Regions from separate parts of the Enterobacter cloacae complex sp. ECNIH7 genome, predicted to be linked through region 2. Evidence: riboswitches for the same ligand, from Rfam matches in the RefSeq annotation. Region 2 holds a riboswitch; each other region holds the start of a gene.
What was found. Region 2 has a riboswitch for thiamine pyrophosphate ahead of thiC (phosphomethylpyrimidine synthase ThiC). Riboswitches for the same ligand answer to the same signal wherever they lie in the genome.

Region 1: linked by a shared signal. The riboswitch ahead of thiM (hydroxyethylthiazole kinase) and the one ahead of thiC (phosphomethylpyrimidine synthase ThiC) in region 2 are both predicted to bind thiamine pyrophosphate.
Region 3: linked by a shared signal. The riboswitch ahead of thiB (thiamine ABC transporter substrate binding subunit) and the one ahead of thiC (phosphomethylpyrimidine synthase ThiC) in region 2 are both predicted to bind thiamine pyrophosphate.

What each region holds. Positions count from the first base shown of each region.
Region 1 covers NZ_CP017990.1:3,267,214-3,277,285, forward strand. The annotation lists gene WM95_RS16060 (PfkB family carbohydrate kinase) at 1-475, shown strand, start outside; gene WM95_RS16065 (GntR family transcriptional regulator) at 449-1,195, opposite strand; gene thiD (bifunctional hydroxymethylpyrimidine kinase/phosphomethylpyrimidine kinase) at 1,238-2,038, opposite strand; gene thiM (hydroxyethylthiazole kinase) at 2,035-2,805, opposite strand; TPP riboswitch at 2,841-2,937, opposite strand; gene WM95_RS16080 (YadA C-terminal domain-containing protein) at 3,552-4,625, shown strand; gene WM95_RS16085 (hypothetical protein) at 4,839-5,300, shown strand; gene WM95_RS16090 (glycoside hydrolase family 32 protein) at 5,385-6,818, opposite strand; gene WM95_RS16095 (MFS transporter) at 6,836-8,077, opposite strand; gene WM95_RS16100 (LacI family DNA-binding transcriptional regulator) at 8,316-9,323, shown strand; gene WM95_RS16105 (diaminobutyrate--2-oxoglutarate transaminase) at 9,656-10,072, shown strand, end outside.
Region 2 covers NZ_CP017990.1:253,339-263,410, reverse strand. The annotation lists gene WM95_RS01290 (YjaG family protein) at 1-545, opposite strand, end outside; gene nfi (deoxyribonuclease V) at 587-1,258, opposite strand; gene hemE (uroporphyrinogen decarboxylase) at 1,268-2,332, opposite strand; gene nudC (NAD(+) diphosphatase) at 2,371-3,144, opposite strand; gene WM95_RS01270 (Rsd/AlgQ family anti-sigma factor) at 3,240-3,737, shown strand; TPP riboswitch at 3,792-3,903, shown strand; gene thiC (phosphomethylpyrimidine synthase ThiC) at 3,982-5,877, shown strand; gene thiE (thiamine phosphate synthase) at 5,877-6,518, shown strand; gene WM95_RS01255 (HesA/MoeB/ThiF family protein) at 6,505-7,260, shown strand; gene thiS (sulfur carrier protein ThiS) at 7,244-7,444, shown strand; gene thiG (thiazole synthase) at 7,446-8,216, shown strand; gene thiH (2-iminoacetate synthase ThiH) at 8,213-9,340, shown strand; gene WM95_RS01235 (sensor domain-containing diguanylate cyclase) at 9,678-10,072, shown strand, end outside.
Region 3 covers NZ_CP017990.1:808,266-818,337, forward strand. The annotation lists gene thiP (thiamine/thiamine pyrophosphate ABC transporter permease ThiP) at 1-1,087, opposite strand, end outside; gene thiB (thiamine ABC transporter substrate binding subunit) at 1,063-2,046, opposite strand; TPP riboswitch at 2,078-2,178, opposite strand; gene sgrR (HTH-type transcriptional regulator SgrR) at 2,215-3,870, opposite strand; gene sgrT (glucose uptake inhibitor SgrT) at 3,959-4,111, shown strand; gene WM95_RS03920 (sugar efflux transporter) at 4,231-5,409, shown strand; gene WM95_RS03925 (cytochrome b/b6 domain-containing protein) at 5,458-6,039, opposite strand; gene WM95_RS03930 (cation diffusion facilitator family transporter) at 6,146-7,036, opposite strand; gene leuD (3-isopropylmalate dehydratase small subunit) at 7,199-7,804, opposite strand; gene leuC (3-isopropylmalate dehydratase large subunit) at 7,815-9,215, opposite strand; gene leuB (3-isopropylmalate dehydrogenase) at 9,218-10,072, opposite strand, start outside.

The sequences.
Region 1 (10,072 bases), 2.1 Mb from region 2:
ACGCTGGCTGGAGGGGTTGCGGGACGTGACGGCGTTTATCGATTTCGGCCCTCGCATCGCGGATATCCCCGACGCGCTGATGGCGCGGATTATGGCCTGCAGGCCGATCGTGTCGCTCAATCGTCAGGAAGCGGAGATCGCAGCCGAACGACTGGGCGTAGCGGCTGAAAACCTGGGTGCGGAGTGGCAGCAGCGCTTCGGCGCCGCGCTGATTGTGCGGCATGATAAAGACGGCGCCACATGGTATGACGGTGACGTCTCGGGCGTTGTTCCGACGTTCCCAGCGACGGTTGTGGACACCATTGGCGCAGGCGACAGCCACGCGGGCGGCACGCTTGCCGGGCTGGCGGCGGGATGGTCACTGGCAGACGCCGTTCTGTTGGGGAATGCCGTGGCGTCCTGGGTAGTCAGCCACCGCGGCGGGGACTGCGCCCCGACTCGCGACGAATTATTCCTCGCACACAAAGACGTATAGATCGCTGCGACAGTAGCTGATGCTGTACTCAATCGGCCGGTGCTGTTGGTCAAGCGCAACCTGCTTGATCACCAGCACCGGTATTTTTTCGTCCATCTTAATGTGCGCCTGAAACTCGCTGTCCGGCATGCGGGCGCTAACCCGTGAACGGGTGCGCTGCGGGAAGATATTCTGGCTGCGGAAGTAGTCGTACAGCGAAATGCCAATCGCATCCGGATCGGGAATGAGGCCAACCGGCACCCAGGACTCTTCAATCGACACCGCATCGTCATCCACATAGCGAATGCGCTTGAGCAAAAAGACCTCGCTGTCCGGAGGAATCGACAGGTGGTTTGCGACCTCTTCCGGGCACTTCACCACCCGCTTGTTGACCCACAGCGTATTAGGCTTTTGGCCGCGCAGCACTACCTGCTGGGAAAAACCGCGCGCCTCTTTCAGCGAATATTCAAAGATATTGTTGATTTGCGTGCCATAGCCACGGGAGCGCGTCACCACGCCCTCTTCCTCCAGCGCCTGCATCGCCTTTCGCACAGTGATGCGCGACACCCCGGTTAACTGGCTCAGATCGCGCTCGCCGGGCAAAATATTCCCGTGCTCCAGCACCCCGCTGCGCACCGCGTTTTTTACCGTTTCGGCAAATTTCAGGTACAGCGGCGTGTTGTCAGGCGCGGCGATCCGTTCATTCAGTTGAGCGATTAACCGGGTATGCGCTTGTTCCATCTCTGTTTTCTCAGGCGTGGTGTTTCCTGCCAGTATACTGGGTTACCACCATGCATGAAAATGATGAACCGGCCCAATACCGTGACCCACTTCCAGAGTATCGGCTTTTGCCAGCGCCGCCGAGAGCCAGGTTTTCGCTTCGCGCACCGTATCGGCCCAGCCGCCATGCCGCGGGCGCAGCGCCGCCAGCGCGGCGGAGAGCGTGCAGCCCGTGCCGTGGGTGTTTTTGGTCTGCACGCGCGGCGCGGTAAAGCGTACTTCGCCGTCGCGGGTAAAGAGCCAGTCCGGGCTTTCGGCATCATCCAGGTGCCCGCCTTTCATCAGCACCGCGCCGCAGCCCATTGCCAACAGCGCGTTTCCCTGCGCTTTCATCTCGCGTTCAGTTTGCGCATGCGATGTGCCTAACAGCGCGGCGGCTTCCGGCAGATTGGGCGTGATAAGCGCCACCTGCGGCAGTAGCTTTGTACGCAGCGTCTCCACGGCGGAGGCGGAGAGCAGCGGGTCGCCGCTTTTCGCCAGCATGACGGTATCCAGCACCACGTTTTGCACCTGATAGCGTTTAAGCCGCTCGGCCACCGCTTCCACAATATCCGTCTCGGCCAGCATGCCGATCTTGGTGGTATCGATGCGCACGTCGCTGAACACAGAATCCAGCTGCGCGGCAACAAAATCCGGCTCGATACGATAGACCGACTGCACGCCGCGCGTGTTTTGCGCCACCAGCGCGGTAATGACCGAGCAGCCGTACGCGCCAAGGGCCGAGAAGGTTTTGAGATCGGCCTGGATACCCGCGCCGCCGCTGGGATCGGTGCCGGCAATGGTCAGGGCGTTAATCCGTTTCATGCCTGCTCCTCCAGCGTATAGAGCGCATCCAGAAACGCGCTGGCAAAACTGCCAGGCCCACGTGACTGCGCAACGGCCACCGTTCCGGCTCGCTTCATCCATCCGCAGGCGGCAGCGACGTTATCCATCCGGTCGCCAGGCAGCGAGCAGCTCGCCGCCACAACGGCAGAAAGCGCGCATCCGGTTCCCACTACGCGCGTCATCAACGGATCGCCGCCCGTTATCGTGCGGGTGCGTTGCCCGTCAGTGATGTAATCCACCTCGCCGGTGACGACCACAACGGCATTGGTCTGGCGAGCCAGCGCCTGTGCGGCGGGCACCGCGCTGGCTGCGGTATCGGTTGTATCAACGCCGCGCCCGCCCGCGCTCATTCCGGCAAGGGCCAGAATTTCGGAGGCATTGCCGCGAATGGCAGCCGGTTTCAGGGCAAGGATTTGATGGCAAAAACGGGTGCGGAACGTCAGGGCGCCCGCGGCAACCGGGTCCAGCGTCCAGGGCTTGCCTGCAGCCACCGCGCTTTCTATTGCCCGACGCATCGCCTGGGCACGCGGCGAGGTCAGCGTACCAACGTTAATCAGCAGCGCATCGGCGATGCCGGCAAACTGTTCAGCCTCTTCGGCCTCAATCACCATCGCGGGTGATGCGCCAAGCGCCAGCAAAACGTTGGCCGTGAAGGTCTGTACGACATCGTTGGTCATACAGTGGGTCAGCGGAGAACGGGTTCGGAAGTGGTGTAAAACGCGTAAATCGAGCAGGTCAGGCTGCATGGTTTCGCTCCTGCCTTGCGTGAAGAAGCGATGACCGGGAAGGCATCTGACTTCCCTACGCTGGCATTATCCAGATCAGGTAATACGGGTATTTCTCAGCCTTCACAAGGAAGGGCACCCCGAGTCAAAATACTTTTAAAACAATGATTTATTGAAATCAATGTTCTCAATCAGTGTAACCGTGGCCACAGGTCAGGCGCAAGGGGTTTTGATTTATCACGGCAGCGATCGCGTTATGAATCTCCCTAAACACTTTTTCGCTAGCATCTTCAACATAAATATTTTTTCCTGGTATATCCCGTAACAAAAATGAGCTGATTTCATTTCATTCGAAGCTAGCGAAAGATTCGATAATAAATAATCGGCAAAAACCCATAAATTTACATAAACTGTTATGTGTATTATTAACCAATTTTAATCAAAACACTTAAATACATTTAATGTATTGGTGTTTTATATCTAATTTGGCTCTCATCCATCATGAATCGCTATCTTATTGTATTATAAGATTATTAAGCCGAGCTTTTCTGGAATGACTCGTTTAGCTATTCCTGCTATTTATGATTTAGATCAATAATCAAAATTACACATTCATAGATAGTTACTGCACGTTACGAAATAAGTTATCAAACAAAAATTTTCAACGTTAATTGTGAATTATTTCAGATATAACAAGACGTTGTATCTTCCCGCCAGGATAGCGCCCTTACTTTATTTTTTCTTGTAGTGATGATGAGAGCTTTAAAATGAACTATTTAAATACAACAGCTATCGCTGTTTTTGGTTTTGTGTTTGCTGGTTCAATGAATACTGCAAATGCTGCGGAAGTAAACATAAACCTTGACGATAACGTCAACAATCCAGGTGCTCACATTCAAATTCAGGGTACCGATAAAACCGCCTATAACCTTGATAACATCGAGGGGAGTAACATTAAGCAAGACGGGCAAATCTATAACCTTCAGGGCGATATTGACAGAGCAAATACAGCTATTAATAAAGCACAAGATACAGCTAACACTGCTCAAGATGGCGTAAATGCTAACACTCAAGCTAACGCTATCCTTAATCAGAAAATCGACGATTACAAAGCAGATCAGACAATCACTGATAACAAACAGAATATATTGATTGATAACACTAATAATAAAGCAGATGCGGCTTTACAAGGCGTTATTACTAACGGTCAAGCAATCATTGATACAAACACGAGAGTAGATAAAACTGACATCACCGCGACCAATGCGAACAACAAAGCAGACGCCAACACTCAAGCGCTAGCAAGTAAGGTCGATAAAAGCATTTTCAACGCCGATCAGGATAGACAAGATCAAGCACTTCAGGATGCCTCTGGCAAAGCGACTCAGGCATTTAATACGGGCGCTTATGCGCAATCTTTAGCTGTCGATGCACAAACGGTAGCCGCAGCGAATAAAGCTGCTGTTGCTACCGTTCAGTCACGCCAGCAAACACAGGAAGCGACGATTCAGAATCACAGCGCACAATTAGCGAATCATGAATCACGTATTACTGCGTTAGAGAGTCAAAATAACGCTAAGTTCTCTTCTCTGGAGAATCAGCAGAATGAGGATCGCAAGGAATATCGTGCTGGTATCGCTGGCGCTGCTTCTCTTGCTGGTTTGCATTACGTTGATACAGATAACGCGGTTGCCGTCGGTGCTGCCAACTTCAAAGATGCGCAAGGTTATGCAATCGGCTACCGTCATAAGTTCGCTGAGAATGTAGCTGCTACTCTCTCTACATCAGGTACATCCAACGGTGATGAAATTGTTGCGGCATCCGCATCTTACGGATGGTGATGTTACAATATTAAAACAAAATGCCAGTGAGCTAAAAAAATCGCCCATGAGTTTTAATCAGCTGGCTATAACTCAATACATTGCTGCTCGCAAATAAAATGACAAAGTACATTTTTATCTCCGCTGTTTTGTATCTCACTTTTATTTTATTAGGGATATGGATCGGCTTGATGTTAGGCACCTATATTTATAATTGCAATTACTGAGGCAATAATGAAAAAGTTAATGATGATAGCGGCTGTATTATCTCTTGCTGCGTGTTCCTCACCAGCGCAACGGATGGCGGATTGTCAAAGCAAGGGGGTGAGTAAAGACGCTTGTTATATTGCAGAGCAAAACCGCACATCAGCCATTAACGCTGCTGCAGAAAAACAGGCTTTGGAGAATGCTGCTCAACTTGCACAATCAGCACATAAGCATTTTCCTGAAGGCTGCACTCAGGTTATGGATGCTGCGGGTCGTTGTGACAGCAAGCCTGCCAAAGCAAGCGGCGATGTTAAACAGTTTTCAGGTGAAGCGGATCGCGTTATGAATAAGCCAATATCTGATGCTGCTGAATATCTGCTTTCGAAAGGCTGGAAGCCAAATAAGGGTTTATGGCACAAGGATAGCTATATTATGCAGCTGGTTGTCGAAAAAGAGAGAGTCGTAAACGCACAATTATCAAAAATGTGATCTTAGGACTACGCTCCCTCCTGATAAGATTTACATAGCCCCATTTGTATGGGGCTTTATTTTAGCTCATGACTAAATACAGATTTACTCTAACTGCCACGCCCCGCCATGAATAAGCGACGCTCCCCCCGTCCAGGCAAACAACGCCAGCTCGCGGCAGTCTGCATCAGGATAAATACGGCTGCTGAGGCACGCCTCACCCTCGTTAACAAACACTTCCACGGAAGAGTAGTCAAAAAACAAGCGCAGACTGAGCACGCCGTTCAGGTTAAGCGCGACGCTTCTGGTGCCGCACAGGCCATACTGTGGATAGTGTCGCTCCAGCACAAGGCGCTGCATTTGCGCATCAACATAGACGCGTAACCCGTCGCCGAGACGAATGCCGTATTGCTCCGCGCTGCTATTCGCGCAATCCCATTGCAGAATGACCTCCATCGCATCGCAGTGTTCAACCAGAGTCATCTGCTGGTTATTAAGCGTACTTACCGGCCAGGGGAACCATGCTCCGCGCAGGGTTTCAACTTCTCTGGCCGGCCGCATTTGCAGGCGGTTATCCACACTAAGCGTCAGCTCGCGCGGTAAGGAGAGCATGCCTGCCCAGCCATCCTGCTGTTCCGGCAGGGGCGATTCCCACATGTCCAGCCAGCCGATAACGATGCGGCGGCCGTCAGGAGTCAGGAAGCTTTGTGGCGCATAGAAATCATGTCCGCGATCCATCTCCACAAATTCTCCTTCACGCACGAAAGGTTTGCCGGGCTGCCACTCGCCCAGCAGGTAGCCGCTCTGGAAAAGATTACGATTTTTGAATCCCTCTGCCTCCAGCCCCTGAGGCGAAAACATCAGCACGCGTTTACCATTGAGGGTGAAAAAGTCCGGACATTCCCACATATAGCCCATCTCTTTTTCAGCCACCGCGAGCACGCCCATGTCCTGCCACTCGCGCAGATCGGCAGACCGGTACGCACGCACCTGGCCCGTATCACCCTCCCGCGCACCAACGACCATGTACCACCACTCCCCTTCACGCCATACTTTCGGATCGCGGAAGTGATGCAGTCCGGGCGGTGTGTCAATGACGGTCCCGTGCCGCACAAACTGGATGCCGTCTCGGCTGGTTGCCAGGCACTGAACCTGGTAGAGATTCGCCTCATCGCCGGGATCGCCGTGGAATTTGTGGCCGGTGTAGATCAGCGCCAGCGTGTCGCCATCGACCACCGCTGAGCCAGAAAAACAGCCGTCCTTGTCGTCTGGTCCCTCCGGTGCCAGCGCAACCGGGAGGTGCTCCCAGTTAACTAAATCTTTGCTTCGCGCATTGCCCCAGTGCATCGGCCCCCACTGGGTCGAATATGGATGATGCTGATAAAAGGCGTGATACCAGCCGTCAAACCAGACCAGGCCATTCGGGTCGTTCATCCAGCCAGCACGTGCGGCGAGGTGGTAACGGGGATACCAGCGCAGGTTAAGACTGCCTTGTCTGGCCTGCAGTTCCTGTTCAGCTTTGGCAATGGAATACGTCATTTGTCTACTCTTTTCAGTCAGATAGTGGAAGGTTGCGGCATAAGCGGGTCAGAAGAGGACTTACCCGAGCGCAACAGGAAGATGGAGATAAACGTGGTGCTGAATACCAGTAGCCCCATGATGAGATAGGACTGAGCAAAGCCGTATTTCTCATAGCTGTAACCTGCCAGCGGCGACAGGACCGAGGCAATCACAGAGCTTGTACAGGCAAAGCCCACCAGATAGAGGGTGGAAGAGAGGCGCTTATCAAAATGCAGGCTGTTGTATTTAAAGATGGAGACCAGCAAAACGGGCAGCTCAACCGCATGCAATAGCTTGGTAATGGAGATCAGTACCGGTCCCTCAACCAGACCCGATGCCACCATACGCATCGCCATCACCATTCCGGCGAAAATCAGGCCGTTTTTCGCACCGAGACGATTCACCAGCCACGGGGCGCAAAACATACCCGCCGCCTCCAGGAAAACCTGGAATGAGTTGAGATAGCCGTACATGGCGTTCCCTTCCTGTAACGTCGGGAACTGGGAGGAGAAATAGACCGGGAACTGCTGGTCATAAACGCCATAAATACAGGTGCCGATAACGAAAAACACCAGCGCCCAGAAGCGCGGCAGCGTCAGCAGGCGCAATGCATCCTCCAGCGTGACCTTACCGCCGGACACCGCCTCCTGCATGGCGTGCGGGGCGGAAGAGACCCTGAGGCGCGCCAGCAGCACAAAAAACACCAGCCCGGCGCAGCTCGCCACCGCGAAGTTCAGCTTCGGATTAATGTTAAACAGGAGTCCCGCAAAAAAGGTTGCCACCGCCCAGCCAAGCGATCCCCACATCCTTGCCTTACCAAACTCAAACTGACTCTGGCGGGCCACGCGCTCGGTATAGGATTCCAGTACTCCAATCCCGCCGTTAAACGTTAGTCCGATATAAATCCCGCCGAAAATACTGCCGAGTATCACGTTAATGTGCAGCAGATAACCAAACAGCAGGAAGGCCGGACCGGAAAGAATGAGCAGGCTGGTCAGAAACCAGAGCAGGTTTTTTCGCAGGCCGAGTTTATCCTGAATGAAGCCGTAGCAGATTTGCGCGCACAGCGCGGAGACAGACAGTACGGCATAGATGACTCCCGTATCCCCTGCCTTTAACCCCACCTCCTGGTGGAGCCAGATAGAAAGCAACGAGCCGGAAGAGGACCACGTGACAAAAAAGAAAAACAGTAATGCGCTTAATAAAGGGTAGCTGTGAGAGTGATGCGTTTTCATCATGACATTCTCATGTTGGAGTAATGACAGGATGGTAACGTTAACATTTAAGTTCTCTCATGCTATTTGGTAAAAAATTAAGATGTTAATCACGAAAGTTAACGTTAACATTAAGAGAGTGAGATCGCGATCAAATTTTCATCACTCAGGTAAGAATGGCCTGGCCTGTGCAGCAGCCTTCTTTTTACATCAGCGACTTAGTTGTATACCCTCTCACACAGAGCACTAACGGAGTAACAAGATGGCTTCCCTGAAGGACGTCGCAAAGCTGGCTAACGTATCGCTGATGACGGTCTCCCGCGCACTGAACAGCCCGGAGCGCCTTAAACCGGAAACGCTGGCACGCGTTCATTTGGCTATCGAGCAGACCAGCTATGTGCCGGATCTGTCCGCCAAGAAAATCCGCGGCGCGCATGCCTCGCCGAAAACCATAGGCGTACTGGCGCTCGATACGGTGACGACACCTTTCTCAGTGGAGATCGCGCTGTCTATTGAAGAGACGGCCAGAATGCACGGCTGGAATAGCTTCGTGATGAATATGTTTACCGATGACAACCCGGACGCCATCGTCGACCTTCTCCTCTCTCATCGGCCTGACGGGATTATCTACACCACCATGGGGTTACGTCGTGTCCCTCTCCCGGCTAAATTACTCACCCTTCCCTGCGTGCTGGCCAACTGCGAAAGTGACGGCGAAAAGGTCGCCAGCTATATTCCCGATGATGAACAGGGCCAATATACCGCCGTGCGGGCGTTACTCACGGAGGGTTATCGACGCCCTCTCTGTCTGCATTTGCCTGAGGGACATCTGGCCACAACCCGGCGCCGTCAGGGGCTGGAACGTGCATGCCGAGAAGCGGGGCTCGATCCGGACAGCCTGGCGCACAGCTATATGACGTTAGGGGACGAGCACTATCGTGATATCCCGTCAGTGCTGCTGGCGCACGTGCAGAATGGCATTCCCGGGTTCGACTCCGTTATCTGCGGCAACGACCGTATCGCGTTTATGGTCTACCAGACGCTGCTGGCGCAAGGGCTTCGCATACCAGAAGATGTCGCCGTTATCGGCTATGACAATATGGTGGGTATTGGGGAGTTGTTCCTGCCTCCTCTCACTACGGTTCAACTGCCACACTATGAAATTGGTCGTCTGAGCGCCTTGCATATTATTAACGGTGAAGAGCATCAGAACACCACGCGTGTAGAAAGTCCTTTTTTACTGCGTAATTCCATTGTGCATACATCATGAGCACCGCTTTATGTCCATGACGCAGAAACAAGCAGAACTCCCCCCTTTTATGCCGTTCGATGGCACGATTTGTCACACTCTTTTCTGTGACTTTACACACCGGATAAAGGGCCTGTAACGCGCTGATTTTATTTGGCATAAAATGCAATTTTCATTTTAGAAATGGGGATATTTCCTCGTTACGGCCCCGTGTCACAAAACAGTAAACAAATTAACCATTGAGCCCCGTGGCAAAAGGCTCTATATTGGCGGCGTTTTTTTCAGGCCCCCATCTGTTTTTTAACTTTTTATTCAATCGTGGCTCATAACGAAGCGGCGGTTGTAGGAGTGATATGATGACGGATAAAGTCCGTATTGACACCGTAGATGCCCACAAAAGCAACGAAACCTATCTGGCCCGTCAGGCCGAGTTTGAATCTAACGTCAGGAGTTATCCGCGCAAACTGCCTTTAGCCATCACTAAAGCAGAAGGCGTGTGGATCACCGATGCAGATAATAAAGAATACCTTGACTGTTTAGCAGGCGCGGGGACCCTTGCGCTTGGCCATAACCATCCTGATGTGCTGAAAAGCATCCAAAATGTCATTACCAGCGGCTTACCGTTACATACCCTGGATCTGACTACGCCTCTGAAAGACGCGTTTTCTGAATACCTGCTCTCTCTGCTGCCTGGTCAGGGCAAAGAGTACTGCCTGCAGTTCACCGGTCCATCCGGTGCTGACGCCGTTGAAGCGGCGCTGAAGCTGGCG
Region 2 (10,072 bases):
AAGTCCGCGCGCAGCCCTTTTATCAGCTCAATATCGCGTTCTTCACACTCTGCCAGCAGGCGGAAAATTTCCCACTGAATGTCCCATTCTTGCTCAACCGCCGGGTTTGCACGCAGCTCTTCGTCGGTCATCTCGCGGCCTTCCTGGGTCATTTCCAGCATCGCGACGGTCGTAATAGATGCCTTACTGACTTCAATTGCGTGCTCCAGCGTTTCACCGCTCAGACGGGAGTGGAGCAGTTCGCTTAACGCCACGCAGGCGTCAATCGCCGGGTAGACACCGTACAGGTCAAAATCATCCGCAGCCGGAATCGCCTCTTCCAGCTTTTCCAGCTGGGAGTCGAAGTTCACCTTCGCGTCTTTCACCGTCAGCGTTTCCCAGATCAGATCCAGAATGCGGCGGTAGATATGGCCATCACCAAAGCCCGTCTCCTTACAGAACGCGGCATAGTTGGGATACATGCGCTCGCACAGGCAAGCCATAAACGTCACGTGCTGCCAGCTTTCAAGTTTCTCAAGGCGCAGGTGAATCGGGTTTTGTAGCATGATGATCTCTCGAATCGAAAATTAGGCGCAGTTTACCTGAATCATCGCTGAATTTCCTGCCAACGAACAAAAGCCGGACGCGAAGAGGCCACGGCGTCTGCCCAGCGCGTCGGCTCCGGCAAGCGGTAGCCCTTCATGCAGCGCTGCACCCACGCCAGGGCGCTGTCCATGCTCACCCGGTGCCCGGTGGCGATAAAGAGCGGGTTACAGCGCGCCTTGCTGCGCCAGACCCACGCTAGCTGCTCGCCTTTATGGATAAGCGGCGCCAGCGCGCCCGGTTCGGCAGAAAGAGGTTCAAACGCGCCGCACAGGCGTTTCTTGGCGACGCCAATGGTCGGCACATCCACCAGCAGCCCAAAATGGCTGGCAACGCCTAAACGGCGCGGGTGTGAGATACCGTGTCCATCGACAAACAGCAGGTCAGGTTTTTGCGAGAGTTGCTCCCACGCTGCCAGCAGCGCGGGATATTCGCGGAAGGAGAGAAAGCCCGGAATGTACGGCATGGTGGTCGCGATACGCGCTACCTTGTACTCCACCAGCTCAAGCGAAGGGTATTTCAGTACCACCATCGCCGCTCGCGTCACTTCCCCACCCTGCTCGAATCCGACGTCTGCTCCGCCAATGTACTGCGGAGGATCTTTATCCAGACGATCCTCGCGGATCACCGATGAGGCCAGTTCGATTTGTTGAGCGCGTAGCGACGCGAGATCCATAATCACTCCTTACTGGTGATACTGGGCAGAAAGCCGATGCACCGCCTCCACAAATACGCCTGCGTGTTCTGGCGGCACATCCTGATGAATGCCGTGGCCGAGGTTAAAGACGTGGCCTTCCCCCTGGCCGAAACCAGACAGTATAGTCGACACTTCTTCTTCAATGCGGGCTGGCGGCGCATAGAGCATGGACGGGTCCATATTGCCCTGCAGCGCCACTTTGTCGCCTACGCGACGGCGCGCATCGGCGATATCGGTGGTCCAGTCGAGGCCCAGCGCGTCGCAGCCGGTTGCCGCCATCGCTTCCAGCCACTGACCGCCACCTTTGGTGAACAGCGTCACCGGCACGCGGCGGCCTTCGTTTTCACGCAGCAGGCCATCAACGATTTTGTGCATGTAGTACAGGGAGAACTGCTGATAATCGCGCCCGGTCAGCACGCCGCCCCAGGTATCGAAAATCATCACCGACTGCGCACCGGCCTTAATCTGCGCGTTCAGATAGAGGGTGACGCTCTTCGCCAGCTTGTCGAGCAGCGCATGCAGGGCCAGCGGCTCGGCGTACATCATCTTTTTAATCATGGTAAAGGCTTTGCTGCTGCCCCCTTCAACCATATAGGTCGCCAGCGTCCACGGGCTGCCGGAGAAGCCAATCAGCGGCACTTCACCTTTCAGCTCGCGGCGAATGGTGCGCACGGCGTTCATCACGTAGCCCAGCTCGCCTTCCGGATCGGGGATCGGCAGCTTATCCACGTCGGCTTTGCTTTTGATTGGGGAGGTGAAACGCGGGCCTTCGCCGGTTTCGAAGTACAGGCCAAGGCCCATTGCATCCGGAATGGTCAGAATATCCGAGAAGAGGATCGCGGCATCCAGCGGGAAGCGGCGCAGCGGCTGGAGCGTCACTTCACAGGCCAGCTCGGCGTTTTTGCACAGCGACATAAAATCGCCCGCCTGCGCGCGCGTGGCTTTGTACTCCGGGAGATAGCGTCCCGCCTGGCGCATCATCCACACCGGGGTGACATCAACGGGCTGGCGCAGCAGCGCACGCAGATAACGATCGTTCTTCAGTTCGGTCATTTTTGCAGTTCCTTAAGCGTCATGGCCTCAGTGTAACACTACTCATACTCGGCCCGACACATCGCCACGGTATCTTCTATCAGGCGACGCGCCACGGTGCCCGGCGGAGGCAACAGCGGTAGATCGTCGTAGCGATACCAGTTCGCGTCCAGAAGCTCTTTCTGGTCGATAACGATCTCGCCGCTGTCGTATTCGGCCATAAATGCCGTCATCAGCGACTGCGGGAACGGCCACGGCTGGGAGGTGACGTAGCGCAGGTTCTTCACTTTGATCCCACTCTCCTCCATCACCTCGCGCGCCACCGCCTGCTCCAGCGTTTCGCCCACCTCGACGAAGCCGGCCAGCACGGTGTGAATGCCGTTGCGATGGCGGGTATGCTGCGCCAGCAGGATGGAATCCTCCCGGCGGATAGCGACGATAATGCACGGCGCAATCTGCGGATAGTAGCGTTCGCGGCAGTGGCTGCAGAGCATCGCCCACTCGGTTTTGCTCGGGCGCATGGTATGACCGCAGTAGCCGCAGTATTTATGCGAGCGGTAAAACTCGGCCAGCTGCACGCCGCGCCCCGCCAGCTGGAACAGCCCTACGTCCAGATCCAGCACCTGGCGCACCGATCCCATATCCTGGCGGCGGGGCTGTTGGATCAACCACACGGGCTCACCCTGCCACTCGCCGATCTGTAGCGCTGGCTGTCCAACGAGATCGAACGCTTCAGCTGCACCGTAGGGGATTTCCCCGGCAGGAAGCCATAATTTTTGTTCGTGACTGACGATCCACCAACCAAGATCTGATTTTTCAATAATACGATCCATATCTATTGCACTACCTTCGCTTCACTGACATGTTGTTAGCATTGTGGTTACATTCTGGATAAGCAGATTCAATCCTACATTTTGCGGAGTCGACCATGTTAAACCAGCTGCAAAGCCTGACTGAGCGCGTTAGAGGAAATAACAAACTGGTGGATCGCTGGCTACATGTACGCAAGCATCTACTCGTGGCTTATTACAATCTGGTCGGTATTAAGCCTGGCAAAGAATCGTTTATGCGACTGAACGAAAAAGCGCTGGATGATTTTTGTCAGGGCCTGGTCGACTATCTGTCCGACGGCCATTTCAATATTTATGAACGCATTATCCGCGAAATGGAAGGGACAACGCCGTATTTAGCGGCCAGCAAGCTCTATCCGCTTCTGGAAGCCAACACCCAGCAGATCATGGATTACTATGATTCCGCGCTCGAGAACGCTATCGACCACGATAACTATCTTGAATTTCAGCAGGCGCTATCCGACCTCGGCGAAGCGCTGGAAGAGCGATTCACGCTGGAAGATAAGCTGATCGCCCTCGTGCTGGACAACGATTTGAACATCAGTAACGAAGAGAACGTCGCGCGCCCTGCTTGAGTTCTTCATCGTTAACGAGTAATTTACAACCATTCGCCCCTCTCACGAGGGGGATTTTTCTTGTCGGAGTGCCCAGCGCCTGAAAGCGCGGGCTGAGACCGTTAATTCGGGATCCGCGGAACCTGATCAGGCTAATACCTGCGAAGGGAACAAGAGTCACACTGCTGTTGTATCGCCTGAGGGCGATCCTCTCTTGCTTCATCCGTCGTCTGACAAGCCATGTCCTTCACTTTTGGAATGAGCTATGTCTACTGCAAAACTGACCCGCCGCGAACAGCGCGCACAGGCCCAACACTTCATCGACACGCTGGAAGGCACCGCTTTCCCGAACTCGAAACGCATCTACATTTCCGGCTCGCAGGCCGATATCCGCGTCCCAATGCGCGAAATTCAGCTCAGCCCGACGCTTATCGGCGGCAGCAAAGATAACCCGCAGTACGAAGACAACGAAGCCGTGCCGGTGTATGACACCTCCGGCCCGTACGGGGATCCCTCTGTTACTATCAACGTCCAGCAGGGTCTGGCAAAGCTGCGCCAGCCGTGGATTGACGCGCGTAACGACTGCGAAGAGCTGAACGTCCTGAGTTCTGCATACACTAAAGAGCGCCTGGCCGACGACGGTCTGGACGAGCTGCGCTTTACCGGCCTGCTGACGCCAAAACGCGCTAAGGCGGGCAAATGCGTGACCCAGCTGCACTACGCGCGCCAGGGCATCGTCACGCCGGAGATGGAGTTCATCGCCATCCGCGAAAACATGGGTCGCGAGCGCATCCGTAGCGAAGTGCTGCGCTATCAGCATCCGGGTGAAGGCTTTGGCGCTCGCCTGCCGGAGAACATCACGCCGGAGTTTGTGCGTGACGAAGTGGCCGCCGGGCGCGCAATTATCCCTGCCAACATCAACCACCCGGAATCCGAGCCGATGATTATCGGCCGCAACTTCCTGGTGAAGGTCAACGCGAACATCGGTAACTCGGCCGTCACCTCCTCCATCGAAGAAGAGGTGGAAAAGCTGGTCTGGTCCACGCGCTGGGGTGCGGACACGGTAATGGACCTCTCCACTGGACGCTATATTCACGAAACCCGCGAATGGATCCTGCGTAACAGCCCGGTACCAATTGGCACCGTCCCGATTTATCAGGCGCTGGAAAAGGTCAACGGCATTGCCGAAGACCTCACCTGGGAAGCGTTCCGCGACACGCTGCTGGAGCAGGCCGAGCAGGGCGTGGACTACTTCACCATTCACGCGGGCGTGCTGCTGCGCTACGTGCCGATGACCGCGAAGCGTCTGACCGGCATCGTCTCGCGCGGCGGTTCCATCATGGCGAAGTGGTGCCTGTCACATCATCAGGAAAACTTCCTCTACGAGCACTTCCGCGAAATTTGCGAAATCTGCGCCGCGTACGATGTCTCTCTGTCGCTGGGCGATGGCCTGCGTCCGGGCTCTATTCGCGACGCGAACGACGAAGCGCAGTTTGCCGAGCTGCACACGCTGGGTGAGCTGACCAAAATCGCCTGGGAGTATGACGTGCAGGTGATGATTGAAGGTCCGGGCCACGTGCCGATGCAGATGATCCGCCGCAACATGACCGAGGAGCTGGAGCACTGCCACGAAGCACCGTTCTACACCCTGGGGCCGTTGACTACCGATATTGCGCCGGGCTATGACCACTTCACGTCGGGCATTGGGGCGGCGATGATCGGCTGGTTCGGCTGCGCCATGCTCTGCTACGTGACGCCGAAAGAGCACCTCGGCCTGCCAAACAAAGAGGATGTGAAGCAGGGGCTGATCACCTACAAAATTGCCGCCCACGCGGCTGATCTGGCCAAAGGCCACCCGGGCGCGCAAATCCGCGATAACGCCATGTCGAAGGCGCGCTTCGAATTCCGCTGGGAAGACCAGTTCAACCTGGCGCTGGACCCGTTCACCGCCCGCGCCTATCACGACGAGACCCTGCCGCAGGAGTCAGGCAAAGTCGCGCACTTCTGCTCTATGTGCGGACCGAAGTTCTGCTCGATGAAAATCAGCCAGGAGGTGCGCGACTACGCCGCCGCGCAAACCATTGAAGTGGGTATGGCGGACATGTCTGAGACCTTCCGCGCCAAAGGCGGCGAAATCTACCTCAAAAAAGAGGAGGCGTAATGTATAAGCCCGATTTCCCGCCCGTCCCCTACCGTTTAGGGCTCTATCCGGTGGTGGACAGCGTGGAGTGGATAGAGCGCCTGCTGGAGACAGGCGTTCGAACGATCCAGCTGCGCATCAAGGATAAACGCGACGACGAGGTAGAAGCCGATGTGGTTGCCGCCATCGCGCTGGGGCGTCGGCATAACGCCCGTCTGTTTATCAACGACTACTGGCGGCTGGCCGTTAAGCACCAGGCGTACGGCGTGCATCTGGGTCAGGAGGATCTGGAAACAACGGATCTGAGCGCTATCCGCGAAGCCGGGTTGCGTCTTGGCGTGTCAACGCACGATGACATGGAGATCGACGTGGCGCTGGCGGCCCGTCCTTCTTACATCGCGCTGGGTCACGTCTTCCCGACGCAAACCAAGCAGATGCCCTCCGCACCGCAGGGGCTGACGCAGCTGGCGAGTCACGTTAAACGCCTTGCCGATTACCCCACCGTCGCCATCGGTGGAATCAGTCTTGAACGCGCCCCGGCGGTGCTGGAGACCGGCGTCGGCAGTATCGCCGTCGTCAGCGCCATCACCCAGGCCGCAGACTGGCGTCTCGCCACCGAACAGCTGTTACAGCTGGCAGGAGCGGGTGATGAACGATCGTGATTTTATGCGCTACAGCCGTCAGATCCTGCTGGAAGATATCGCCATCGACGGGCAGCAAAAGCTGCTCGCCAGCCGGGTGTTAATTGTCGGTCTGGGCGGGTTAGGCGCGCCCGCCGCGCTTTATCTGGCAGGCGCAGGTATCGGTACGCTGGTGCTGGCCGACGACGACGAGGTTCACCTTAGCAACCTGCAGCGACAAATCCTCTTTACCACCGAGGATATCAACCAGCCGAAAGCGCAAATTACCCGGCAGCGCCTGAACCAGCTCAACCCGGATATTGAGCTGATTGCCCTGCAGGACCGGCTCAGCGGTGACAATCTGCGCCGTGAGGTCGCCCTGGCCGACGTGGTGCTGGACTGCACGGACAACATGGCGACGCGCCAGGCGATTAACGCCGCCTGCGTGGCAAATAATACGCCGCTTATCACGGCCAGCGCGGTGGGTTTCGGCGGGCAGATGATGGTCCTGACCCCGCCGTGGTCGCAGGGCTGCTATCGCTGCCTGTGGCCGGATGATGCAGAGCCAGCGCGCAACTGCCGTACGGCGGGCATTCTTGGTCCGGTGGTCGGCGTAATGGGCACAATGCAGGCGCTGGAGGCCATCAAGCTGCTCAGCGGCATGGAGACGGAACGCAATACGCTGCGGCTGTTCGATGCCCGCTCCAGCGGCTGGCGCCATCTGGCATTACACCGCGCCAGCCGCTGCCCGGTATGCGGAGGCCGCGATGCGCATTCTGTTTAACGATGAGCCGATGAGATGCGACGACGGTCTCACCGTTGCGGTACTGCTCGACAAGCTGCGCCAGCTCAAGCCGGGAACGGCGCTGGCGCTCAATCAACAGATCCTGCCGCGCGAGCAGTGGGAAAACCAGCAGGTCAATGAAGGCGACCAGATCCTGCTGTTTCAGGTTATCGCAGGGGGCTGAGATGTTACGTATTGCCGATAAAGTCTTTGATTCACATCTGTTTACCGGAACCGGAAAATTCGCCTCGCCGCAGCTGATGGTGGATGCCATTCGCGAAAGCGGCAGCCAGCTGGTGACGCTGGCGCTCAAGCGCGTGGATCTGCGTCATCACAGCGACGCCATTCTGGCGCCTTTACTGGAGGCTGGCGTCACGCTGCTGCCCAACACCTCCGGTGCCAAAACAGCCGAAGAGGCGATTTTTGCCGCGCAGCTGGCCCGCGAGGCGCTCGGCACCCGCTGGCTGAAGCTGGAAATTCATCCTGACGCCCGCTGGCTGCTGCCCGACCCCATCGAAACGCTGAAAGCGGCTGAAAAGCTGGTGCAGCAAGGGTTTACCGTCCTGCCTTACTGCGGCGCCGACCCTGTCCTGTGCAAACGGCTGGAAGAGGTCGGCTGCGCCGCCGTCATGCCACTGGGCGCCCCCATTGGCTCCAACCAGGGGCTGGAAACCCGCGCGATGCTGGAAATCATTATTGAGCAGGCTACCGTACCGGTGGTGGTTGATGCGGGCATTGGCGTGCCCAGCCATGCCGCGCAGGCGCTGGAGATGGGCGCCGACGCGGTACTGGTCAATACGGCCATCGCGGTTGCCGACGATCCGGTCATGATGGCGCGTGCGTTCCGCATGGCCGTAGAGGCTGGCCTGCTGGCAAGGGAGTCCGGTCCTGGCTCGCGCAGTTTCCAGGCGCAGGCCACCAGCCCGCTGACCGGTTTTCTGGAGGCGATCTCATGAGCACGTTTACCGAGCGCTGGCGCCAGCTTAACTGGGACGACATTGCCCTTCGCATCAACAGCAAAACGGCGGCTGACGTGGAGCGCGCGCTGAATGCCCGCCATCTGACCCGCGAGGATCTGATGGCTCTGCTCTCCCCGGCGGCCAGCGCGTACCTCGAACCGATGGCCCAGCGAGCACAGCGGCTCACCCGCCAGCGTTTTGGCAACACGGTGAGCTTCTACGTGCCGCTCTATCTCTCAAACCTGTGCGCCAATGACTGCACCTACTGCGGTTTTTCCATGAGCAACCGCATCAAGCGTAAAACGCTCGATGAAGATGAGATTGCCCGTGAGTGTGCGGCCATTCGTGAAATGGGTTTTGAACATCTTCTGCTGGTCACGGGCGAACATCAGGGAAAGGTGGGAATGGACTATTTCCGTCAGCACCTTCCCGCCATTCGCCGTCAGTTTGCATCGCTGCAGATGGAAGTACAGCCTCTCGCGCAGGAGGAGTACGCGGAGCTCAAAACCCTCGGGCTGGACGGGGTCATGGTCTATCAGGAAACCTACCACGAGGCGACGTACGCCCGGCACCACCTGAAGGGCAAGAAACAGGATTTCTTTTTCCGGCTGGAAACGCCGGACAGGCTGGGTCGTGCGGGCATCGACAAAATCGGCCTGGGTGCGCTGATCGGGCTCTCTGACAGCTGGCGGGTGGATTGTTACATGGTGGCGGAACATTTGCTGTGGCTTCAGCAGCACTACTGGCAGAGCCGTTATTCCATCTCCTTCCCGCGCCTGAGACCCTGCGCGGGCGGGATTGAACCGGCTTCGCTGATGGATGAACGCCAGCTGGTGCAGACCATCTGTGCGTTTCGCCTGCTCGCCCCGGAAGTTGAATTATCGCTCTCAACGCGTGAATCCCCGGCGTTTCGCGATCGCGTTATCCCGCTTGCGATTAACAACGTCAGCGCGTTTTCCAAAACGCAGCCTGGCGGCTACGCTGACGATCGTCCGGAGCTGGAGCAGTTTGTGCCGCATGACGGGCGACGTCCGGAAGCGGTCGCCGCAGCGCTGACGGCCCAGGGTCTTCAGCCTGTCTGGAAAGACTGGGACAGCTGGCTGGGAAGAGTCTCGCAATGACGCTGAAACGTACTGCAACGCTATAAAAAATTGTCGAGGCGCTACGAAAAGGCAAAACCGGATGGTTGTCAGCGATCGTCCGGTTTTTTATTGTCACACGGTCAGCAACGGATGCTGACCAGGGCGAAAAGCTTCTTCCTCGTTTCGCCCTGCCTCTGGTTCATTGCACAAACGGCTCCTGACAAGTTGAATAAGTATTTTCTTAATGGTTCTTAAGATAAATCATCCCACCAGAAATCGTGTGCCGTATAATTCACCGCTAACCGCAGGACAGCGACTATGCTGAGAGGATATCGGCAGACGAAAAGTATTCACCATCAGGAACGATGTACAGCTCATGGCACTTCACAGCAAAAAGCTCTCTTTTACCCGGCCAATCATGCTCAGCTTTGCGGGGATCCTCTGCAGTTTTGCGGTGATCGCGATCGCGGTAACGCTTTCGCAACGAAAGGATTTTCTTGAGGATTATCATCAGATCAACAGCAATTTCACGCACAACCTGGCGGTGAACTACACCGAATCTATCCTGCGTGAAAACGACTATATCCTGGGCCGTTCCGCGATGTACTTTGCCCGCGACGACAGGCTCAACGAGACGCTCAACGTCAACCCGACGCAGGGGCTGCAGATGATGATGCATTTGCAGAACCTGATGCCGACCGTCTCCTCCATCTCGCTGGCGGACACGCAGGGGCATTATCTTCGCGCGCCGGAAGTGCTCCCCACGGAGAC
Region 3 (10,072 bases), 550 kb from region 2:
GACGCGCGTAGAGTTCGCGGCTGCTCCACAGCAGCATCATGGTCAGCATGACGCACAGTAACCCTGCCGCCAGCGCGATACGCAGCGAGGTCCAGGTCGCCTGCCAGAGGACGGGCTGTTGCAGGACGGAGATGAGATTGAGGTTCAGTCCGTCAACGATAACGGCCATCAGCGGCGGCAGCAGAAGCAGAAGCGCCAGCGCGATCAGGATAAAATCGGTAACGCGGCTGTGCAGGCTGTCCTGCGGATCGCGCCAGCCGGTTATTTGATTACTGCCAGCGGGAATGGCTTTACTCAGCCGCTGGCTCAACAGGACCAGCACAAGGCAGCACGCCATCTGCACCATCGCCAGCAGCGCGGCGCGACCGGGATCGTAGTCGTAACTCAGCGCCTGGTAAATCGCCAGCTCAATAGTGGTGGCCTGCGGCCCGCCGCCGAGCGACAGCACGGTGGCAAAGCTGGCAAAGCAGAGCATAAAGATTAACGCCGCGACGGGCGGGATCTGGCGGCGCAGCCACGGCCATTCGACAAAGCGGAAGAACGACACGCCGCGCATGCCGAGCTGAGCCGCAATCTGGCGCTGTTCACCGGGAATATTTTCCAGCGCCTGCAAAAAGAGGCGCGTCGCCATCGGCATATTGAAAAACACGTGCGCCAGCAGAATGCCCTGCAGTCCGTAAGGCGAGAATGACCATTCCAGACCAAGCTGGCCGAACAGCGAAGCCAGCCAGCCCTGGCGACCGTAAACGCTGAGGATCCCAAATACCGCCACCAGCACGGGCAGGATCAGCGTCATGGCACAAAGGCGAAGCAGCGCCTCTCTGCCTGGGAAGCGCCGACGATACAGCGCGCGCGCCAGGAAAATAGCCGGGATCGCCGACAGCAGGGCAGAGAGAGACGCCTGCCAGAAGGAGAACCGGATAACGTGCCAGAGGTAGCTGTCGTGCCAGAGGGCGAGCAGGTCGCTCTCTGGCGCGTTGAACCACAGTGCAAGAAAAGCCCCCAGGCTGACCGCCACCATCACTGTGGCGGCGAGCAGCCCGGGAAGTAACCAGCCGGGAATCAACGGCTGACGGCGCGTTGCCATTCACTTACCCATGCTGCACGCTGCGCGGCGACCTGCTGCGGCGTAAACTCCAGCGAGGTGTTTGGTTTGGTCAGCTGCTCGAAACCTGCGGGCAGCGCAACGTTCGTAACCGGATACATCCAGTTGCCTGCGGGAATCGCATTCTGGAACGCCGGTGAGACCATAAACTTCAGGAACTTCTCGGCCAGCTCCGGCTGTTTGCTGGCGGCGGTACGCGCGGCGACTTCCACCTGCAGATAGTGCCCTTCAGCAAAATCAGCGGCAGCATAGTTATCTTTCTTCTCGGCGATGATGTGGTAGGCCGGAGAGGTGGTGTAGCTCAGCACCAGGTCGCTTTCGCCTTTCAGGAACAGGCCATAGGCTTCGCTCCAGCCTTTGGTGACGGTGACGGTTTTGGCGGCCAGTTTCTGCCACGCCTCCGGCGCTTTATCCCCATAAACCTTTTGCATCCACAGCAGCAGGCCCAGGCCTGGCGTGCTGGTGCGCGGATCTTCATAAATCACGCGCCATTTCTGGTCACTTTCGACCAGCTCTTTCAGGCTCTTCGGCGGGTTTTTCAGCTTATTTTTGTCGTAAACAAAAGCAAAGTAGCCATAGTCGAACGGCACAAAGGTGTCGTTTTTCCAGCCGCCCGGCACGTTAACGGCATCTGCCGCGACGCCGCTTTTGGCAAACAGTTTGGTCTGCGAGGCGGCTTCCAGCAGGTTGTTATCCAGCCCGAGCACCACGTCGGCCTTGCTGTTTTTCCCTTCCATGCGCAGACGGTTGAGCAGCGATACGCCATCTTCCAGCGCCACGAACTTCAGTTCGCAGTTACAGTCCGCTTCGAAAGCTTTTTTAACTACCGGGCCAGGGCCCCAGTCGGCAGAGAAGGAGTCATAGGTGTAGACCGTCAGGACGGGCTTCGCAAAAGCAGGCAGCGCAAACAGCGCCAGCAGGGGGAGAACTTTTTTTAACACTTTGCACCTCAAAGTTGAGTGGCAAAGGATTTTGAGAGACAGCCTCAAATCCCTTCGCCGGCGTTATCCGGATCAGGTTCGACGGGTATTATCTCAGCGCACATCTTTGATGCAGCACCCCGTTGAGAACGGCGCTATTGTAATGATTTGGTGAATATTACGAAAGCGTTATGGCTCCGGCGGCGCAAACCAGGCGGATTTAAAATCAAACCAGCCCAGGGTGTTCATCCGCAGGCCGCGCATGCTGCGCTGGCCCTGGATCATCAGCCAGTGGTGGATCAAGGGTACGATCGCCTGCTCGGCCAGCAGCTGCTGGCACCACGCTGCAAGATTCATTTCGCCCGCGCGCCACAGGGCGGCGTCCTGCTGCCAGTCACGGTCGATGCAGTGCTGGATCAGCGGGACTTCATACAAATGCGAGAAAAGGGAAAAATCGAGCGGCAGGGTAAAGTTGGCGCTGTTGAGCCAGATATCACTGGCGATCTCCCCCTGATGCCATTCGTCATAGTCCACTTCCCTGACCTCTAACCTGACCCCCTCGGCTGCCAGCAGCCGGGTCATGATTCTGGCGATAAAACGATGCTCCACGTGCTCGCGGTAGTAGGTCAGGGTGATGGACTCCAGCCCTGCGGGTTTGTCGCAGTGAACCGGGCGGGCGTGGTGCCAGCGCGGAAGCAGGCCGTACGCCGGGAACCAGTATGTCTGGTACTGCTCTTCCGCATGGTAAATCAGATTGGAAGGGGACAAAACGTGGCTGATCCACTTGCGGACGGCCTGATTTGCCCCACGGTGGGTGCGGCGGTCAAACAGGAGATAGTAGCATCCCTCCTCCAGGCGACTCTCCACGGCTTTTTCTCCCGTGGTGGGGCCTTCCAGCGTCAGCCCGCAGCTCAGGTCTTCATTGAGATCCGGCAATACCCAGACGTTCACTTCGTCGATCAGCGCCCGATAGCCAAAGTAGTCGTCGAACGCGCGGATTTTCAGCTGGTTGCTGTTATTGCGGGACACGGAGTAAGGCCCGGTGCCAATCGGCAGGCTGGCAAAGTTGTTCATTGATTCCCACTCGCCGGGCAAAATCATCGACGGCACATAGCCCAGCAGCCAGGGAAGCCACTTATCCTGCTGCGACAGCTCAATATCCAGCGTCCAGTCCGTGGGGGAGTGGACGCGGGAAATATGCGAGTAGAGCGGGAGCCTGCGGGCACGTTCCAGAGAGGCGATGACGTCGTGCATTTCCAGCTCGCGGCCGTGGTGAAAATGGATGCCGGGGCGTAAAAAAAAGCGCCAGTGAAGCGGGGAAACCTGCTGCCAGTGGTGCGCGATATCCGCCTCCAGTTCCCCGTTTTCCTCATTTATCCGCGTCAGGCCGCTGAAGATTTGCCGGGCCATGTGGGTTTCAGAGCGGCGTAAGGCCGTGCCGGGCAACAGATTTTTCATCGGACGGTAGTAGAGCACCCGCAGAATGTGTCGGCCCTGACGAAAGCTGCGCCCGAGATGGGAAACCAGCATCTGGCGCACGGCGGCTTTGTCGCCCACCAGTTGGACCAGTTGATCGATGCGATCCTGCTCGAGCAGATCTTCCGCGCGCTGCTGCTGCAGCGCCAGCCCGGTATAGAGGAAAGTCAGCCGCGAGCGTTTGCCGCGTCCCGCCTCCGCTTCCCAGCTTAACCAGCCCTGCTGCTGCATGGTGTTGAGCAGCGTGCGCATATGGCGGCGGGAGCAGCTAAGCAGGTCAGCCAGCTCGTTGAGCGTGGTCTCCTGCGATTGCCCCTCGCAGCACTGCCAGAGGCGGATAAACTGTTGTTGCAGACGACCGGAAGGCATAAAAGGGGAACTCCTGACAAAAAACCAGCAATTTATTTTTCCCTATATTAGGCCAATAATTCTCCCCGATGAAGCGAGGAGGTAAATTATGAAGAGGTCTACCGCACGTCAGTTCTATCAGCAGTACTTTTCAGCGACAAAAGGAGCGTCCTGGCTGGCCCGCCGGTGTGCAGAGCAACGGCTGAAAACGTTAGAAGAATTGATGCAGTGGGACGTTACAGCCCCGACCTCTTCCCGCTAACTCGCCTCGATCATGTGTGACTGAGTATTGGTGCTTATCACCCGCCAGCAAAATGTTTTTGCTGGCTTTTTTCGTTTACTATTCACCCAATTTCGATTCGCTTTCACAAGGACTTGCGCATGCTGTGGTTGATGACGATGGGGCGACGCCTGAACGGCGTGTATGCCGCTTTTATGCTGGTGGCCTTTATGATGGGCGTGGCGGGGGCGCTGCAGGCGCCGACGCTGAGCCTGTTTCTCAGCCGCGAGGTGGGGGCGCAGCCGTTTTGGGTCGGCCTGTTTTACACCGTTAACGCCATTGCCGGGATCCTGGTCAGCCTCGCGCTGGCGAAACGATCGGACAGCCAGGGCGATCGCCGCAGGCTGATCCTCTTTTGCTGCGCCATGGCCGTGGGTAACGCGCTGCTCTTTGCCTTCAACCGTCATTATCTGACGCTCATTACCTGCGGCGTGCTGCTGGCATCGCTGGCGAACACCGCCATGCCGCAGCTGTTCGCGCTGGCCCGTGAATATGCGGATAACTCGGCGCGGGAAGTGGTGATGTTCAGCTCGGTGATGCGCGCCCAGCTTTCGCTGGCGTGGGTCATTGGTCCGCCGCTGGCCTTCATGCTGGCGTTGAACTACGGCTTTACCACCATGTTTTCCATCGCCGCCGGGATTTTTGTCATCAGCCTGGCGCTTATTGCCTTCGCGCTGCCGTCCGTGGCGCGCGTCGAACAGTCGACGGATAAACCTGTCACCGAAGTGAGCGGCTGGCAGGACAAAAACGTCCGCATGCTGTTTATTGCCTCCACGCTGATGTGGACCTGCAACACCATGTACATCATCGATATGCCGCTGTGGATCAGCAGCGATCTGGGCCTGCCGGACAAGCTCGCGGGGATCTTAATGGGAACTGCCGCCGGGCTGGAAATCCCGGCAATGATTCTGGCGGGTTACTACGTTAAGCGGTTTGGAAAGCGCAGGATGATGATCGTCGCCGTGGCGGCCGGGGTGCTGTTCTACGCGGGGCTGATCCTTTTCCATTCGCGGGAAGCTTTGCTGGCTCTGCAGCTGTTTAACGCCGTGTTTATTGGGATTGTTGCCGGGATCGGCATGCTCTGGTTTCAGGATCTCATGCCCGGCCGTGCCGGCTCGGCGACCACGCTTTTTACCAACAGCATTTCAACCGGGGTGATTCTGGCGGGCGTGATTCAGGGGGCGCTGGCGCAAAGCTACGGCCATGCGTCTGTCTACTGGATGATTGCGGCGCTATCCGTCGTGACGCTTCTGCTGACCTGCCGCGTAAAAGACGTGTGATCGGATGAACGAAACGGAGCCCGGGAACGCCGGGCTCTGTGAACCGTTTTATTCTGAATACTGATATTTACGCTGCGCGCGTAGCGTCAGGTACATATGAACGAGGCCCATGAAGCCGTGTGCCCAGAAATATGTCTCAATAAAGACCGTCAGGAATTTATGCAAATCCAGGACGGATTCCGTGACGGACGAAACCGGCCCGAGCGTGGCGTTCAGCACGTACCAGGCCGCGCCGCAGAGTGCAACGCCCAGCAGCGCCAGCACGCCCAGACCTTGCACCGTTGCCGCCATACCGCCAGCATGCGCGTCAGGAAGCTGACGCTGCGCGAGGGTGCGAATATCGTCAACAATTCCGCGAAAATCCAGCACCAGCAAGGCGAAGTAATACTTAAATCCGCGCTGGGTTAACATCCATGCCATCATGGCAATGCCACAAAAAATTAAACCAAATCCGGAGATAACATGGATCCAGGTGACAATTCCGTTCAGCCCGGATTCGTGGAGGGCTTCACTTTCGGTGAAATTAGAATTGATAATCTGGGCCAGGACCAGTACGGCCACAAGAATGTGCAGTATGCGAAGAAAAGGCGTTTCTTTATGGGGAAGCGTATCGCGTAATGTTGGTTTCATCGCATTTTACCTCAATAATGAGAGAGCTGATGCGATGCAGTGTGACGCAGATTAATTAACGAAACCTTAACGATCGGTTGCGTCACACTGTATTTATGCGTTTCGATTAGCGGGCAGGATCAATATGCGTCATCACGTTCAGCACATTGAATTTTTGCATCACGTTATTTCTGGCATTAACGGCAATCTGATGTCCTTCTTTTACGCTTAATTCGCCGTTTACTTCCAGATGAACATCGACAAGGGCTAAATCACCCATCTTGCGGGTTTTTAAATCATGGAGTCCGGTGACGCCCTCGGTTGCGAGAAGACACGTTTTGATGTCGTGCTCCAGTTCGGGCTCCAGCGAGCGGTCCATCAGGTCGTGCAGGGCATCGGCAGAGAATTTGTAACCCATATGGGCGATGAAAATCCCGACAATCAGGGCCGCAATGAGGTCCATCGCGTGAAAACCCACTAAATTCCCGGCAATGCCGATGGCGACAACCACTGACGACGCTGCGTCAGAACGGGCGTGCCAGGCATTGGCTATCAGCAGCGAGGACTGAACACGTTTTCCCGTGGCAAACATGTATCTGAACAGGCTTTCCTTCACCACCAGCGCCAGTATTGCCACCCACAACGCGGCCCCGTTCACCAGCTGATGCGTCTCGGGGTGAAGCAGTTTATTGCCTGCGGACCAGAGCATCCCGACCCCCACAAGCAGCAGAATAGCGCCAATAATGAGCTTTGCACCGTTTTCGAAACGCAGATGACCGTAATGATGATCGATATCAGAGGCTTTCTGACTCTTTTTATTCGCAACCAGAACGACAAAGTCGGAGGATAAATCGGAAAGAGAATGAATCCCATCAGCAATTAAACCCTGTGAGCCGGAAAATATTCCTGCAAGTATCTGAAAGGCGGTGAGTAAACTATTTATTATTACGCTTACTAATGTGCATTTATGTATTTCCCGAGAACGGATATGAGACTCATTGCCATTTTTCTTTTCCATGATTGTTTCCGCTGCCAGCTGATTGAACGGTTATTCTGCGCAGGAAACATTAAATTGACATTAAATATAACGTCATTAGTGGCTGGGTTTGGGAAGTATTTACAGAAGGAGTCGGGTATCAAGATAAAATGCGGCCTGCAGAATGGACTGCAGGCCGGAGGATTATTTCATAAATGCAGGTTGTTTGTTTTCGTAAGCGGCAATCGCCGCGTCGTGCTGGAGAGTTAAACCAATGCTGTCCAGACCGTTCAGCATGCAGTGACGGCGGAAGGCATCAATGCTGAAGCTGTAGGTCTTATCCCCGGCTTTCACCACTTCGGCTTCCAGATCCACTTCAAACGAAATGCCCGGATTCGCCTTAACCAGCGCGAACAACTCATCGACCTGTTCATCGCTCAGCGTGACGGGCAGCAGCTGGTTGTTGAAGCTATTGCCGTAGAAGATATCCGCGAAGCTAGGGGCAATGACCACTTTAAAACCGTAGTCGGTGAGCGCCCACGGCGCGTGTTCACGGGATGAGCCGCAGCCAAAGTTTTCGCGTGCCAGCAAAATGGAGGCGCCTTTGTATTCCGGGAAGTTCAGAACGAATTCCGGATTAGGCACTTCGCCCTTATCGTCCAGGAAACGCCAGTCGTTAAACAGATGTGCGCCGAAACCGGTACGCGTTACTTTCTGCAGAAACTGTTTTGGAATAATAGCGTCAGTATCGACGTTAGCGGCGTCCAGCGGGACAACACGGCCCGTATGTTGGGTAAATTTCTCTGCCATGATTGTCTCCTTATTTCAGGCTGCGAATATCGGCGAAATGGCCGGTGACTGCCGCAGCGGCGGCCATTGCCGGGCTGACCAGATGGGTGCGCCCACCGCGGCCCTGACGGCCTTCAAAGTTTCGGTTGCTGGTGGAGGCGCAGCGCTCACCCGGATTCAGGCGATCGTTGTTCATGGCCAGACACATGGAGCAGCCGGGCAGGCGCCACTCGAAGCCCGCTTCGATAAAGATCTTATCCAGACCTTCGGCTTCCGCCTGGGCTTTCACCGGACCGGAGCCAGGTACCACCAGCGCCTGCACGCCCGGTGCCACTTTGCGGCCTTTGGCAATCTCGGCGGCGGCACGCAAATCCTCGATACGGGAATTGGTGCAGGAACCGATAAAGACTTTATCAATGGCGACATCGGTCAACGGCACGCCGGGCTTCAGTCCCATATAGGCCAGCGCTTTTTCGGCACTGGCGCGCTCGACCGGATCGGTAAAGGATGCCGGGTCAGGGATATTGTCGTTAACGGAAATCACCTGGCCCGGATTGGTGCCCCAGGTCACCTGAGGCGCAATCTCTTCTGCCTGCAGCGTGACGACGGTGTCAAAGGCTGCGCCATCGTCGGTTTTCAGGGTTTTCCAGTACGCTACCGCGTCGTCAAAATCCTGATCTTTCGGCGCGTGCAGACGACCCTTCACGTAGTTGAAGGTGGTTTCGTCCGGCGCGACCAGACCGGCTTTTGCGCCCATCTCAATCGCCATATTGCACAGGGTCATGCGCCCCTCCATGCTCAGCGCCTGGATGGCTTCCCCGCAGAATTCAACAACATGACCGGTGCCGCCCGCGCTGCCGGTTTTACCGATGATGGCCAGCACGATGTCTTTTGCGGTAATACCCGGTGCGGCTTTACCCTTCACTTCAATCTTCATGGTTTTGGCGCGGCCCTGTTTCAGGGTCTGCGTTGCCAGAACATGTTCCACCTCGGACGTGCCAATCCCGAATGCCAGAGCGCCAAACGCGCCGTGGGTCGCGGTATGGGAGTCCCCGCAGACGATCGTCATGCCCGGCAGGGTGATCCCTTGCTCAGGCCCCATCACGTGGACAATGCCCTGGTACGGATGGTTCAGGTCGTACAGCTCAACGCCAAATTCCTTGCAGTTCTTAATCAGCTCCTGCATCTGGATACGGGCCATCTCACCCGAGGCATTAATGTCTTTGGTCTGGGTGGATACGTTGTGATCCATCGTCGCGAAGGTTTTACCCGGCTGACGTACCGGACGCTTGTGCGCCCGCAGGCCGTCAAAGGCCTGAGGAGAGGTCACTTCGTGCACCAGATGACGGTCAATGTACAGCAGCGGGGTTTCGTTCGGCGCCTCGTAAACAACGTGCGCATCAAACAACTTTTCATATAACGTCTTAGCCATGATTACACCCCTTCAGCGACATAGCGGGCAATGATGTCGCCCATTTCATCGGTACTGACTGCCGCCGTGCCGCGTGCTAAATCGCCGGTACGGACGCCTTCTTCTAACGCCCGGTTAATGGCGTTTTCAATTGCGGTTGCTGCATCGCCTGCATCCAGGCTGTAGCGCAGCAGCAGGGCCAGGGAGAGGATCTGCGCAATAGGGTTGGCAATGTTTTTGCCTGCAATATCCGGCGCGGAGCCGCCCGCAGGCTCGTACAGGCCAAAGCCTTCTTCATTCAGGCTTGCGGAGGGCAGCATGCCCATCGAGCCGGTGATCATTGCGCACTCGTCAGAGAGAATATCGCCGAACAGGTTGGAGCACAGCAGCACGTCAAACTGGGACGGATCTTTAATCAGCTGCATGGTCGCATTGTCGATGTACATGTGCGACAGCGCGACGTCCGGGTACTGCTTAGCGACTTCACTGACGATCTCGCGCCACAAAATGGAGGACTGCAGCACGTTCGCTTTATCAATGGAGGTTACTTTATGGCGGCGTTTGCGCGCCGACTCGAACGCGATATGGGCGATACGTTCGATTTCGAAACGGTGATACACCTCGGTGTCGAACGCTTTCTCGTGTTGTCCGCTGCCTTCGCGGCCTTTTGGCTGACCGAAGTAGATCCCGCCGGTCAGTTCACGCACGCACAGAATGTCGAAACCGTTGGCGGCGATATCCGCGCGCAGCGGGCAGAACTCTTCCAGACCCTGATACAGCTTCGCCGGACGCAGGTTGCTGAACAGCTTGAAATGTTTACGCAGCGGCAGCAGCGCGCCGCGCTCTGGCTGCTCTGCCGGCGGCAGGTGTTCCCATTT